Regions from separate parts of the Kitasatospora sp. NPDC088742 genome, predicted to be linked through region 1. Evidence: riboswitches for the same ligand, from Rfam matches in the RefSeq annotation. Region 1 holds a riboswitch; each other region holds the start of a gene.
The links. Region 1 has a riboswitch for cyclic di-AMP ahead of ACZ6ZR_RS03560 (glycoside hydrolase family 16 protein). Riboswitches for the same ligand answer to the same signal wherever they lie in the genome.

Region 1 (3,929 bases):
GGCTCGGCCGGCTGCCGTGGCCGACCGAGTCGGACGGCGGTGAAGGCCGGTTGGTCCGAGGCCTGTTGGAGGGTCTGGACCCGATCGCCGCCGTCGCGGCCGCCGGTGCCGTGGACGACCTCTCGGCGATGGGGCTGCTCCGCTGGGCGGACCGGTACCGGCACGTACCCGGTCTCGTCGAGCTGGCCGGCCCGGTGCTCTCCCGGCGCCTGCCCCGCGGGTGAGGCGCGGAACCGCCCGCCCCCGGGGAAGTGGGGCGGGCGGTCGGGGGGTGAACGGGGGTGTCAGCAGCCGAAGTTGACCTTGTAGAAGGTCGCGTAGTGGTCCGCGGTGTAGTAGTCCTCGTGGAAGACCTTGCCGGTGATGATGCGGCGGGCGCCGCGGGTGGAGGAGCCCGGGGTCTTCACGGTGTACTCGTGGTAGTAGGTGGCGGTCTGCTTCGGGAGGATGCCCTCGCGGTTCTGGAAGACGACGCCGTCCTGGCTGTACGGGAACGGGCCGCCCTGGTCGATCAGCTTGATGGTGGTGCGGCCCTCGGGCGGGAGGGCGGTGTAGCAGATGCTCCCGCTGACGGCGGCGGAGGCGTCGGTGGCGAACACGGCTGTGGGGGCGAGGGTGAGGAGACCGACGGCGGCGACGGAGGCGGCACGGGTCTTCAACGCGCGTAGAGTGATTCGCATGTCCCTCAGTCTGAGGGTTTGTCAGGTCCCGGAGGAAGTGCTGCGGAAACACTTCATCAGCGGGTAACTCGCCGTGAATCCAGGTGACTTGTGGATTGCCGACATGCTGCGGACGTGGTGGGTGTGTGACCGTCACATGGGGGAGCGGTACCGGTGCGCCTACCGTGGCCGGACCTCTCCTCCGACCCGACGGAGCCCCCCTGTGAGACGACTCCTCGTCCTGCTGCTCAGCTGCGCCGCACTGGCCCTGGGAATCGGTCCGGCCGTCGCCGCGCCCCCCGCCTACCTGAAGCTGGAGGCGGCCTACTCCGCCCCCGGCAACGGCTGGGCCGCGGTGGAGCGTTGGTACGACACCACCACCGGCTTCCGCGCCGAGCAGTTCCCCGCCGACGGCCGGGGCGACCAGGACGGCGCGCGGGTCACGTACTTCGGCGGGGTGAAGCGCCCCTCCTCGGCCCGCTTCCTGCTGTACTCGGCGGCCGGCTGGAACACCGGCGCCAAGTCCGCCGTGCTCCTGGTGCACGGGGCCAACGACAACGCGGACCGGGCCTGGGCCAACCCCGGCGAGAGCGGCAACTGCGGTGCGGCGAACTGCCCTTCGACCGGCCTGGCGCAGCAGCTGGCCGCCGCCGGGCACCGGGTCTTCGCGATCGGCTTCGCCCACAGGCACGGTGACAACCTGATGCAGGCTCAGGCCGTCGGGGACGCGATCGCGGTGATCCGGGACCGCCTCGGGGTGGGGCAGGTCGACCTGGTGAGTTGGAGCAAGGGCGAGGTGGCGGCCCGGAGTTGGGTCTCCTCGGTCCGGCCCTCCTGGGGGCGGGCCTACCCCGGTGACGTCCGCCGCCTGGTCACCCTCGGCGGCCCGAACGGCGGCCTCGACTACGTCTACGCGCACGGCTGGAGCTTCTCGCTGGCCACTTGGCCCGCCTGCGGCGGCACGGCCGACGCGCCCTCCCCGCACCTCTGGATGACCTGCTACGGCACCTACACCTCCCAGCCCTGCCTCGGTGTGCTGCCGGTCAACGGCTCCGACTGCTTCCCCGGCCAGCGCCAGCTGCTGGCCCGCTGGGACGGCAGGTACGGCGTGGACCAGCTCACCCAGGACTGGTGGACCACCTACTACGGCGGCCAGGGCTTCTACACCTCCGGCCAGGGCATCCAGGCCGCGATCGACGCGGGCTCGCTGATCGCCCCGCTCCAGCAGGCCGGCACCCCCGCCACCGTCCCGGCCTACCTGCTGGCCGGCGGCTCCGCCGACCTCCCCGGCCTGCTCAACGAGAACCGCGGCCCGAGCGACGGCATCGTCTTCACCGCCAGCGCCCTGGACACCACCGGCATCCGAACGGTCGGCGGCACGAAGCTGCTTGCCGACCTCAACCACCTCGAACTCGGCTGGGCCCCGGCCGCCGCCGCCCAGGTCGGCGCCTGGCTGGCCTGACGCGGGGCGGCCGCGGCCGTTGCCTGTGAGCGAGGTCTCGTTGTCGCGCGGCGGGGTAGCTGCCTAGCCTGCATGGAGTTCGTGCAGCTGCGGACGCCGTCGCCGGGGCGCCGAGTCCTGCCTGCCCGTCGACGGTCACTCGACCACATCGAGTACGGGCAGGAGCGGGGGAACCAGGTCAGTCCGTGACCCCTGCCCGCCTGTCCGGCGCCGGGGCACTCGGGGTGAAGCCGCACCACAGGCGGCCGGGCGTTCCCTCATGCCCGAACCCGACAGCTCACCTCGCAGGCGCCGAAAGAGGACCCTGCCCATGCGTATCTCCCTCACCCCGGCGCGCCTCGGCGCGGCGGCCCTGGTGGCTGTCCCGCTGGTCGCCGCCGCCCCGCTGGCCGGCCAGGCCGAGGCCGTGACCGTCGTCACCCAGGACCGGCTCGGCCCGGGCACGCTCGCCGCCGACGTGGCCGGCCGGGCCAGCCTGACCGTGCACTCCGGCTCCTGCTTCACCGCCAAGACCCTGGGTGTCGGCGTCCGGGACACCGCCGGGCGCAACCTCGACTTCCCCGGCAACGCGAGCAACGTGCGGATCTGCCCGGGCGGGGTGACCTTCACCAGCGGTGCCCGGGCGCTGCCGGCCGGGACGTACACCCAGTTCGGCTTCTGGCAGGACCAGAACGGGGGCTGGCACAACCTGCCGTCCCGTCAACTGGTCGTCGGCGGCGGCTCGGTGACCCCGACACCGACTCCCACGCCCACCCCGACACCGACTCCCACGCCGACCCCCACCCCCACTCCGACGCCCACGCCGACCCCCATCCCCGGCGGGTCGCCCGTCCCGGGCAAGGCGCTGACCTGGTCGGAGGAGTTCGACGCGCCCGTCGCGCTCGGCAGCAAGTGGGTCAGCGACCGCAGCAGCAGCTACCGTTACGGCACCCACAACCCGGACGACAACAAGCTGGACTGGCTGAACCCGTCCGGCGTCTCGGTCGCGAACGGTGTGGCCACCTTCACCGCCAAGCCCTCCGCGCACACCCTGGAGAACGGCAAGCAGGCCTGGGAGACCGGGCTGCTCACCACCGAGTACTCCTCGCAGGGCTTCCAGGTGCGGACCGGCGACTACGCCGAGGCCCGCGTCCAGCTGCCCTCCGAGGCCGGTGCCTGGCCCGCGCTGTGGACCTGGAAGGACGGCAACGGGGAGATCGACAGCTTCGAGTACCACCCGGACAACGCCGCCCTGCTGGAGCTGACCAACCACGTCAAGCCGGCCCAGAAGTACCACGCCGACGCCGCCGTCCTCGGCCACGACAAGTGGGTCACCGTCGGCACGTACTACGGCGCGAACTCCGTCGACTGGTACGTCAACGGGGTCAAGGTCTTCTCCGACAACCAGGGTGTCGGGACGAACTGGTCGGCCTACCTGATCCTCAACCTCTCGGTGGGCGCCGGGAAGTACCACCCGGCGCCCGCCGGCACCGCGCCGATCGACTTCGCCGCGGACTGGGTCCGCGTCTACCGCTAGTGCCGTGCCCGGCACTAGGAACTCAGGCCACGGACAGCGTGAACGGCGTGGAGTTGTTCGCGAGGTTCGTGTCGTCCGCGCTGATCACCTTGACGTGCCCCTCGGCCTTCGTGCCGGGGGGCACGTCGGCGTTCACCCGGACGGGGGCGAGGACCGTGGCGGTCCGGTAGCGGGGGAGTCCGGCGCCGAAGGAGCAGCTCAGGAGGTGGCCGTCGGCCGTCCGGTGGCAGGTGGTCGGGAAGTCCGGGCCGACGAAGGTGAAGCCGTCCGGCACATCCAGGAGCACCGTGAA
Region 2 (3,929 bases), on a different contig from region 1:
GCTCTACCCGTTCAACGGCTTCAACCCGGACGGGAGCGGCGAAGGGGTCATCCTCGCGCCGCCGCTCACCAGCACCTCCGAGGAGATCGGCTTCCTGGCGGAGGCGTCCCGCGCGGCGCTGTCCCGCATCCCTGCGAGCGAGTGAGGCACCCCCACTGATGTCGTCCACCGAATCGGCCGAGCGCTACTGGGCCGGCCGCCCGGTCCTGGTGACCGGGGCCGACGGCTTCGTCGGCTCGCACCTCACCGAGGCCCTGATCGGCCTCGGTGCCCAGGTCACCGCCGTGGTCCGCCGGGTCTCCGGCACCCAGGTCACCAACCGCCTGCGCAACCTCCCCGCCCCCGCCGTCGCGGCCCTGCACCGCCTGGTCCACCTGGACCTGGCCGGGCCCTCGGCCGTCACCGTGCTCAGCGGCATCGAGGCGAGCACCTGGTTCCACCTGGCCGCGGACGCCTACGTCCCGGCCTCGCTGGACCAGCCCGCCAGCGTCGTGCAGACCAACCTCGGCTCCACCCTCAACGTGCTGGAGGCCGCCCGGCTGACCGGCCCCGAACACCTGCTGGTCACCAGCTCCAGCGAGGTCTACGGCACCCAGCCCGACGCCATCACCGAGCAGCACCCGCTGATGCCCGCCACCCCGTACGCCGCCTCCAAGGTGGCCTGCGACCGGCTCGCCTGGTCCTACTCCCACACCTACGGCACCCCGCTGACCATCGTCCGGCCGTTCAACTGCTACGGCCCCCGGCACGTCTACGACGCCGTCCCGCTCTTCCTCGCCAAGGCCTTGCGCGGCGAACCGATCACCATCAACGGCACCGGCGAGCAGACCCGCGACCTCACCTACGTGGCCGACACCGTCGAGGCCTTCCTCGCCCTCGGCCGCCTCCCCGGCACCGGCGAGGCCTACAACATCGGCACCGGTGTCGACCACAGCGTCACCGACACCGCCCGCCTGGTGGTCGAACTCACCGGCTCCCGCAGCGAGATCCTGCACGGACCGCCCCGCCCCGGCGAGGTCATGAAGCTCCAGGCCGACCCGGCCAAGCTGACCCGCACCACCGGCTGGGCCGCCAAGTACGACCTCGCGGCCGGGCTGGCCGCCAACCTCGACTGGATGCGCGAGAACGTGGAGCGGGTATGGCCGACACGATCCTGATGGACGCCGGGGGCGTCATCTTCAACAACGTCACCGAGGAGACCGACTTCCTCCAGCAGCTGGCGGACCGTCACCATGCCGACCCGGAACGGCTGTTGGCCGAACTGGACGCCAGGGACGCCGCCTACGAGGTCGGCCTGGCCCACGTCCACGACGTACTGGCCGACGCCCTGGTGGCGGCCGGGGCACCGGCCGGCCTGCGGGTGGACCCGCAGTGGCTGGACGCCCTCTACCGGGACTGCGTGGTCCCCCGTCCGGGTGCCTTCGCCGCCATCGCCGAACTCCGCCGCCACCGGCCCGACTTGCTGCTCGTGCTGGCCAACAACGAGGCCGAGCACTGGGACGCCGTCAAGGACGGCGCCCACGGCCACCTGGGCAAGTTCGACGTGATCGCCTCCTCCTGGCGGGTCGGGCGGGTCAAGCCCACCGCGGAGTTCTTCGCCGCCGTCGCCGAACGCTGCGGCCGGACCCTGGAGCGGGCTGTCCTGATCGACGACAACCCCGAAGTCACCGGCGCGGCGGAGCGCTTGGGAATCGGTACGCTGCTCGCGGACACACCGGAGGCCCTCGCTGCGGGGATCGCCCGGTTGCTGGAAGACGGTACAGAGCGGAAATAGGTGAAATCGGCGTGACCGAGGTCGAGTTGAAGGTCCGGTTCGGGGTCGACGACAGGGAGCTGTCCGCACTGCACGAACGGGCGTTCAGCCCGGACGGGCCGGCGGTCCCGGACGAGGAGCTCACCGTCACCCCGTGGGCGAGCCGCCTGGAGCGGCACAGCCTCAGCTGGATCGGTGCCTTCGACGCCGACCGCCTGGTCGGCTTCGTGCACGCGGTGTGGGACGGCGGCAAGCACGCCTTCGTGCTGGACACCGCCGTCCACCCCGAGTACCAACGCCTGGGCATCGGAAAGCGGTTGGTGGACGAGGTCACCGAGGAGGCCTTCCGGGCCGGCTGCGACTGGGTGCACGTGGACTACGACCCCGAGCACGTCGACTTCTACGAACGCTCCTGCGGCTTCCGCTCCACCCCGGCCGGCCTGCGCTCCCCGCACTGGACGAGCTGACCCCTCGCCGCGCGGAGCGGGCGGCTCTGTGAGCTGCGCTACAGCGTCCTTCACCGTCTTGTCCGTGCCGGGACGGCTGCTAGCCTGCTCCGAGTCGCCCGCTCCGCGCGGGCCCCGCCGGTGGGACGCCGAATCCCGTCCACCCGCCGGCGGTCACTCGAGCACGGACACGGACGGGAGCGGGGGAACCAGGTCAGCCGCCTGCTGCCCCCCGCCCGCGCACGTGCGTCCGCGGTGGCCGCAGGCTCGGGGTGAAGCCGCTCCCACAGCGCGGCCGGGCCGTACCTCCGGCCCGAACCCGACAGCTCACCTCGCAGGCGTCGCAGAGGAACCTGTCCATGCGCTTTTCTGCCACCCCTGTACGGGTCGGCGCGGCGGCCGCAGCCGGCCTGCTCGCCCTCCCGTTCGTGATCAGCACCCAGGCCTCCGGCGCCCAGGCCGCCCGGACCTCCACGCAGTCCGGCCACTGGCGCTACCAGCCGACGCGCACACCGAGCCCGACGCCGACGCCGACCGCGACGCCCAAGCCCAGCCCGACTCCCGCGCCGACTCCCGCGCCGAGCGCCACGCCCACGCCGAGCGCCACGCCCACGCCCACGCCGAGTGCGACGCCCGCGCCCGCCGGCATGCGCGCGCTGCCCGACCGGCTGTACGGCGTCACCGCCGACGACGTCTCGGAGCTCTCCGCGCTGGTGGACTCCTCGCGGCACCTGGCCCGTACCCCGACCACCCGTCTCGTCTTCGACGAGACCGAGGGCCCGGGCTCCTACACCGCGGCGGTCAACCAACTCCAGCCCGTCAGCTACCTCATGGGCGAGATCCTCGACTCGGAGTACGTGAAGAGTTTCTCGGCCCAGGCCTACCACGACCGCGTCGCCCAGTACCTGAAGGCCTTCGGCGACAAGGTGGACCTCTGGGAGATCGGCAACGAGGTCAACGGCAACTGGCTCGGCAGCTACGCCGACGTCTCCACCAAGATCACCGACGCCTACCGCCAGGTCGAGACGGCCGGCAAGCGCAGCGCGCTGACCCTCTACTACGACATCGGCTGCGGCAACGGCCCCACCGAGCTCGACCCGATCGCCTTCACCAAGCAGTACGTGCCGGAGGACATGCGCAACGGCCTGGACTACGTGACCCTCAGCTACTACGAGGGCCAGTGCAACAACATCCGTCCCAGCGCGGCCACTTGGACCTCCTACTTCCAGCAGCTGCACGCCCTCTACCCGAACGCCAAGCTCGGCTTCGGCGAGGTCGGCCTGCCCGACGCCGCCACCGGCACCACCCAGGCGGCGGCCGGGTCGATGCTGACGTACTACTACGGCCTCAAGATCGACCTGCCCTACTACGCCGGCGGCCACTTCTGGTGGTACTACGCCGAGGACATGCTGCCCTACGCCACCAAGCCCCTCTGGCAGACCCTGAACACGGCGTTCCAGGGCTGACCTCGACCCCCTGGGCCCGCCGCCGGTCGGGTGAAACCCGGCGGCGCCCAGGCGGGGCGACGGTGTGTCAGGGCCGTCGGTGTGCGCTGATGGTGCGGCCCGACGCCGGTCACACCTGGAGGACGATCCGATGCCGACCCACTCTGCCCTTGGCCGTTCCCGTCGGTACGCCACGGTCGCGGCCGTGGCCGTGCTCCTGCTCGGGGCGGCGGGCTGCTCGGACGACAAGGGCGGCGGTGGCGGGTCGAGCGCGACGCCCACCCC
Region 3 (3,929 bases), on a different contig from region 1:
CTGGTGGTCGGGGTCGGGGCGCCCGAGAGGTGGATCTCCTGGGCCTGCTCCGCCCCGGCCTTGCGGAGCACCACCCGCTTCGGGGCCGGCAGCTTCGGGTCGAGCCAGAGCTCGGCGCCGCTGAACTCGCAGTCCAGGATGGCGATGTCCTCCGGCGCCCCGCCGTCCACCGCGCGCAGCGCCACGCCCGCCTTCCGGTAGCCCGTCAACTTGCTGCGCGTCACCTGCACCGTCTCGCCCGGGAGTTGGTGCAGCGCGGTGGAGACGGCGTAGTCCGACTGGCCGGCCGCGTCGATCAGCAGGCCGTCGAAGACGGTGCCCTTGTCCCGGCCGAGGGCGTGGATCGCCACTCCGCCGGCCGCATTGCCGTACAGGACGGTGCCGTTGTAGTCGAAGTCGTTCAGGTAGGCGCCGTGCTCGATGCCCCAGCCGCCGTTGTGGTAGGCCACGAACTGGCCGACGGTGTGGTGGAATTCGGCGTTCAGCCAGACGAAGATGCCGTTCTCCAGGTTGTTGTGGGCCAGGCAGCGCTCGAAGGTCCACACCCCCTCGCTGGTCTCCGGCCACTCGTAGCCGGAGGCGCCGTTGGCGCCCTGGACGCCGACCGCCACGCAGTCCCGGGCCACCCCGCCCTTGCCCGCGCCGAGGCTGAAGCCGGTCAGCCGGTAGCCGCGCGGGTTGGGGTCGAACCGGGTGCGGGAGGCCACGCAGCTGTCGTAGGTGATGTCGTTGGACGGGCCCTGCGGGGTGCGGGTGTCCAGCGGGCCGTCCCACCAGTAGGCGTCCTCCCAGGTCTGATGGGCGATGCAGGAGCGGAAGGTGATGCCGTGACAGTTGTGCGGGACGAAGGCGTGGCTGCCGGTGTCGCGGACCACCACGCCCTCCACCACGGTGCCCCGGGCGGTGTCGCCGAGCATGTGGAAGTGCAGCCCGTACCGGCCGAGCACCGGCTCGGTGACCGGCTTGCCGGCCCACTTCTCCTTGCCCGCCGAGCGCGGTCCCATCCAGCGCAGCGCGGCGTAGCGGACGTCGGCGCGCTGGTTGCTGGTGATGTGGACGTGCGCGCGGCCCTTCTCGGTGCCCTCGACCCGGACGTTGCGGGTCAGGTTGAGCACCTCGGCGCCGACGCTCACCCCGCCGCCGGTGGTGACCTTGGGGTGGGCGTACCGGAGCGGGCCGTCCAGGCTGACGGTGGATCCGCTGACGGCGGCGACGGTGCGGTGGTCGTAGCGCTCGGAGAAGCCCTCGGCGTCGGGGGTGCCGGTGGGGGTGACGGCGAGCTCGTCGCCGACCTGCCAGCCGGCCGGGGCGGCGGCCAGCCGGATGCTGGTGTCACCGGCCTTCAGCGGGCCGGCCGCGCGGACCCAGGCCGTGCGCTGGGCGCCCGCCAGGCGGAGCCGGCCGGAGCCGGTGACCCAGAGGCCGGTGTCGCTCGCCACCAGGGCCATGCCGCCGCCCTGGAAGCGGCCCTCGTCGACCGTGGGGAAGCGGACGGCGTGGACGGTGGCGGCGGACTGCGGGGCGAGGGTGAGCGCGCCGCGGACCTCGACGTTGCCGTGGGCGGTGAGTGAAACCGGACGATCCGGGGCAAAGGTGAGCGAACCTGACGGTTCGACCAGGAGCGAACCGACCGTCACGTCGCCGTCCAGCACCACGTGGTCGGTGATCCGCACCGCCGCGCCGGGGCCGGGGGCGGCGCCGCCGCTCCAGCCCGCCGGGTCGGACCAGTTCCGCGGCCGCACCGTCTCGGCGGGCGAGGGCGCGGCCGAGGGGGACTCACCCGGTGTGGCGGAGGCCGAGGCGGACGGGATGTCAGAGGCGGCCGGCGAGGCGCCGTGCGTATGCGGAGTCTCCGTCGGCGGTGGCGGCGGGGCAGCCGAGGGGGTGTCAGGAGTACTGCCCGCGCGCCGGACCACCTCCTCCACCCCGACCGCCGCCAGGGCGGTGCCGATCGCCAGGCCGATGAGGAGCTTCCGCCGGCTGACCTTCGCCGATCCGTTGTCCGCCGGGCCCGGCTGGGGCCCTCTCGCGTGCCGCATGACCCGAAGCATAGGCAAATCCCTTTCACCGCAAGGAATTTGAACAGAATCGATCGAAATCGACTTCCGGATCGACAGCTTCCGCTTCATGAAGAGTCGGTAAAGAAACCATGATCACCGTCACAGGGGTTTGCGGTTTGAACTTAACTCTGCCTAACGTGACGCCCTGTTCGTGACCACACGGACCCAGCCCCTCCGGAACGCCGAATCCTGCCGCCGGACGGGCCGGCAGCTCATCAGCACCGCGGCAGGGGCGGGGGAACCACAGGTAAGTCGCCTGACTTCGGTCGTATATGACCGATTTCAGGCTTGGGGTGAAGCCGTGCTCAGGCACGGCCGGGCAACTCCAGCCCGAATCCGACAGCTCACCTCGCAGGCGTGGGAGAGGAACGCGTCTTCGTGCTGTCCAGCACCACTTCCAAGCGTGCCCGCCGACTCATCGCCGCCACCGGCGTCGTGGGCATCGGCCTCACCATCCCGACCCTCACCGCCGGCTCCGCCTCGGCCGCCTCCGTCTCCACCTGGGACAAGGTCGCCGCCTGCGAGTCCACCAACGACTGGTCGATCAACACCGGCAACGGCTTCTACGGCGGCCTGCAGTTCACTTCCAGCACCTGGGCCGAGTTCGGCGGCAAGCAGTACGCGGCGCAGGCCAACCAGGCCACCAAGGCGCAGCAGATCGCGATCGCCGAGAAGGTGCTCGCCTCCCAGGGCCCCGGCGCCTGGCCGGTCTGCTCCGTCAAGGCGGGCCTGACCAAGGGCGGCGCCGCCGCCCAGGTCGACACCTCCTCGGCCACCACCGCGGCCCCGCGGGCCGCAGCCCCGCAGGCCCCCGTCGAGCAGCCCGCGGCTGCCCCGGCCACCTCCTCCGCCTCGGCCAAGAGCTACACCGTGATGGCCGGGGACTGGCTCTCCACCATCGCCCAGCAGCAGAACGTCGAGGGCGGCTGGGAGAAGCTCTACGAGCTCAACAAGGGGCAGCTCCCCGAGGGCCCGGACATGATCTACCCGGGCCAGCAGCTGGTCCTGGGCAACGTCGCGGTGGCCACCCCGGCGCCGGCTCCGGCCCCCAAGTCGGCCGCCCCGCAGTCGGGTTCGTCGACCACCAGCACCAAGGCGAAGAAGTCCGCCACCGAGCAGACCACGACCGTCGCCACCGGATCCAAGGCCGCGGCGCTCAACTTCGCGCTCTCCAAGGTCGGTCAGGCCTACGTCTACGGCGGCAGCAGCAACGGCGGCTGGGACTGCTCCGGCCTGACCCAGGCGGCCTTCCGCCAGGCCGGGATCTCCCTGCCCCGCGTGGCCAACGACCAGGCCGACGCGGCCACCCGGGTCTCGCTGGACAACCTCCAGGCGGGCGACCTGCTGTTCTGGTCCAACAACGGCGCCAACTCCGGCGTCTACCACGTCGCCATCTACCTGGGCGGCGGCAAGTACGTCGAGGCGGCCAACCCCCGCGCCGGCGTGAAGACCGAGACCATCGCCAACTGGGCCCCCGACTTCGCGGGCCGCGTCTGACGACGGTGTGCTGATCCGACGGCCCGAAGCACCGCCCCCGGAGACCTGGTCGGCTCCGGGGGCGGAGCCGTATCCTGCCGCCATGGCCAAGGTCACCGTCTCCCTGGAAGCCGACTTCGCGATCGAGCTGATGCTCCTCGCCGGCACCAGGAACCCGCAGGACGCCGTCGAGCTGATCCTCCGTGACTACCTCGCGCGCTCGCACCGCACCGAGGCCCGCACCGGCGACGCCGCCGACGAGAGCCGGCTCACCGAGCCCAGGGGCGGTGTCGTCCAGGACGGCTGAGGGCCGGGCACGGCACTAGGGCCTGTTTCAGAAGTGGATCAAGGTCATGCGATGATCTTGATCCATGGCTCGGGGAGATCTGACGG

Region 2: it holds a riboswitch for cyclic di-AMP, as region 1 does, so the genes downstream of both, ACZ6ZR_RS00660 (hypothetical protein) here and ACZ6ZR_RS03560 (glycoside hydrolase family 16 protein) in region 1, are expected to answer to the same signal.
Region 3: it holds a riboswitch for cyclic di-AMP, as region 1 does, so the genes downstream of both, ACZ6ZR_RS35910 (transglycosylase family protein) here and ACZ6ZR_RS03560 (glycoside hydrolase family 16 protein) in region 1, are expected to answer to the same signal.

The regions. Positions count from the first base shown of each region.
Region 1 covers NZ_JBVJLD010000002.1:305,655-309,583, reverse strand. The annotation lists gene ACZ6ZR_RS03575 (hypothetical protein) at 1-224, shown strand, start outside; gene ACZ6ZR_RS03570 (guanyl-specific ribonuclease) at 285-680, opposite strand; gene ACZ6ZR_RS03565 (esterase/lipase family protein) at 883-2,121, shown strand; cyclic di-AMP (ydaO/yuaA leader) riboswitch at 2,258-2,426, shown strand; gene ACZ6ZR_RS03560 (glycoside hydrolase family 16 protein) at 2,432-3,637, shown strand; gene ACZ6ZR_RS03555 (hypothetical protein) at 3,660-3,929, opposite strand, start outside.
Region 2 covers NZ_JBVJLD010000001.1:156,542-160,470, forward strand. The annotation lists gene ACZ6ZR_RS00640 (aminotransferase family protein) at 1-145, shown strand, start outside; gene ACZ6ZR_RS00645 (NAD-dependent epimerase/dehydratase family protein) at 159-1,157, shown strand; gene ACZ6ZR_RS00650 (HAD family hydrolase) at 1,139-1,774, shown strand; gene ACZ6ZR_RS00655 (GNAT family N-acetyltransferase) at 1,786-2,220, shown strand; cyclic di-AMP (ydaO/yuaA leader) riboswitch at 2,423-2,555, shown strand; gene ACZ6ZR_RS00660 (hypothetical protein) at 2,559-3,665, shown strand; gene ACZ6ZR_RS00665 (cupredoxin domain-containing protein) at 3,850-3,929, shown strand, end outside.
Region 3 covers NZ_JBVJLD010000072.1:31,123-35,051, forward strand. The annotation lists gene ACZ6ZR_RS35905 (hypothetical protein) at 1-2,039, opposite strand, end outside; cyclic di-AMP (ydaO/yuaA leader) riboswitch at 2,231-2,431, shown strand; gene ACZ6ZR_RS35910 (transglycosylase family protein) at 2,418-3,557, shown strand; gene ACZ6ZR_RS35915 (hypothetical protein) at 3,640-3,843, shown strand.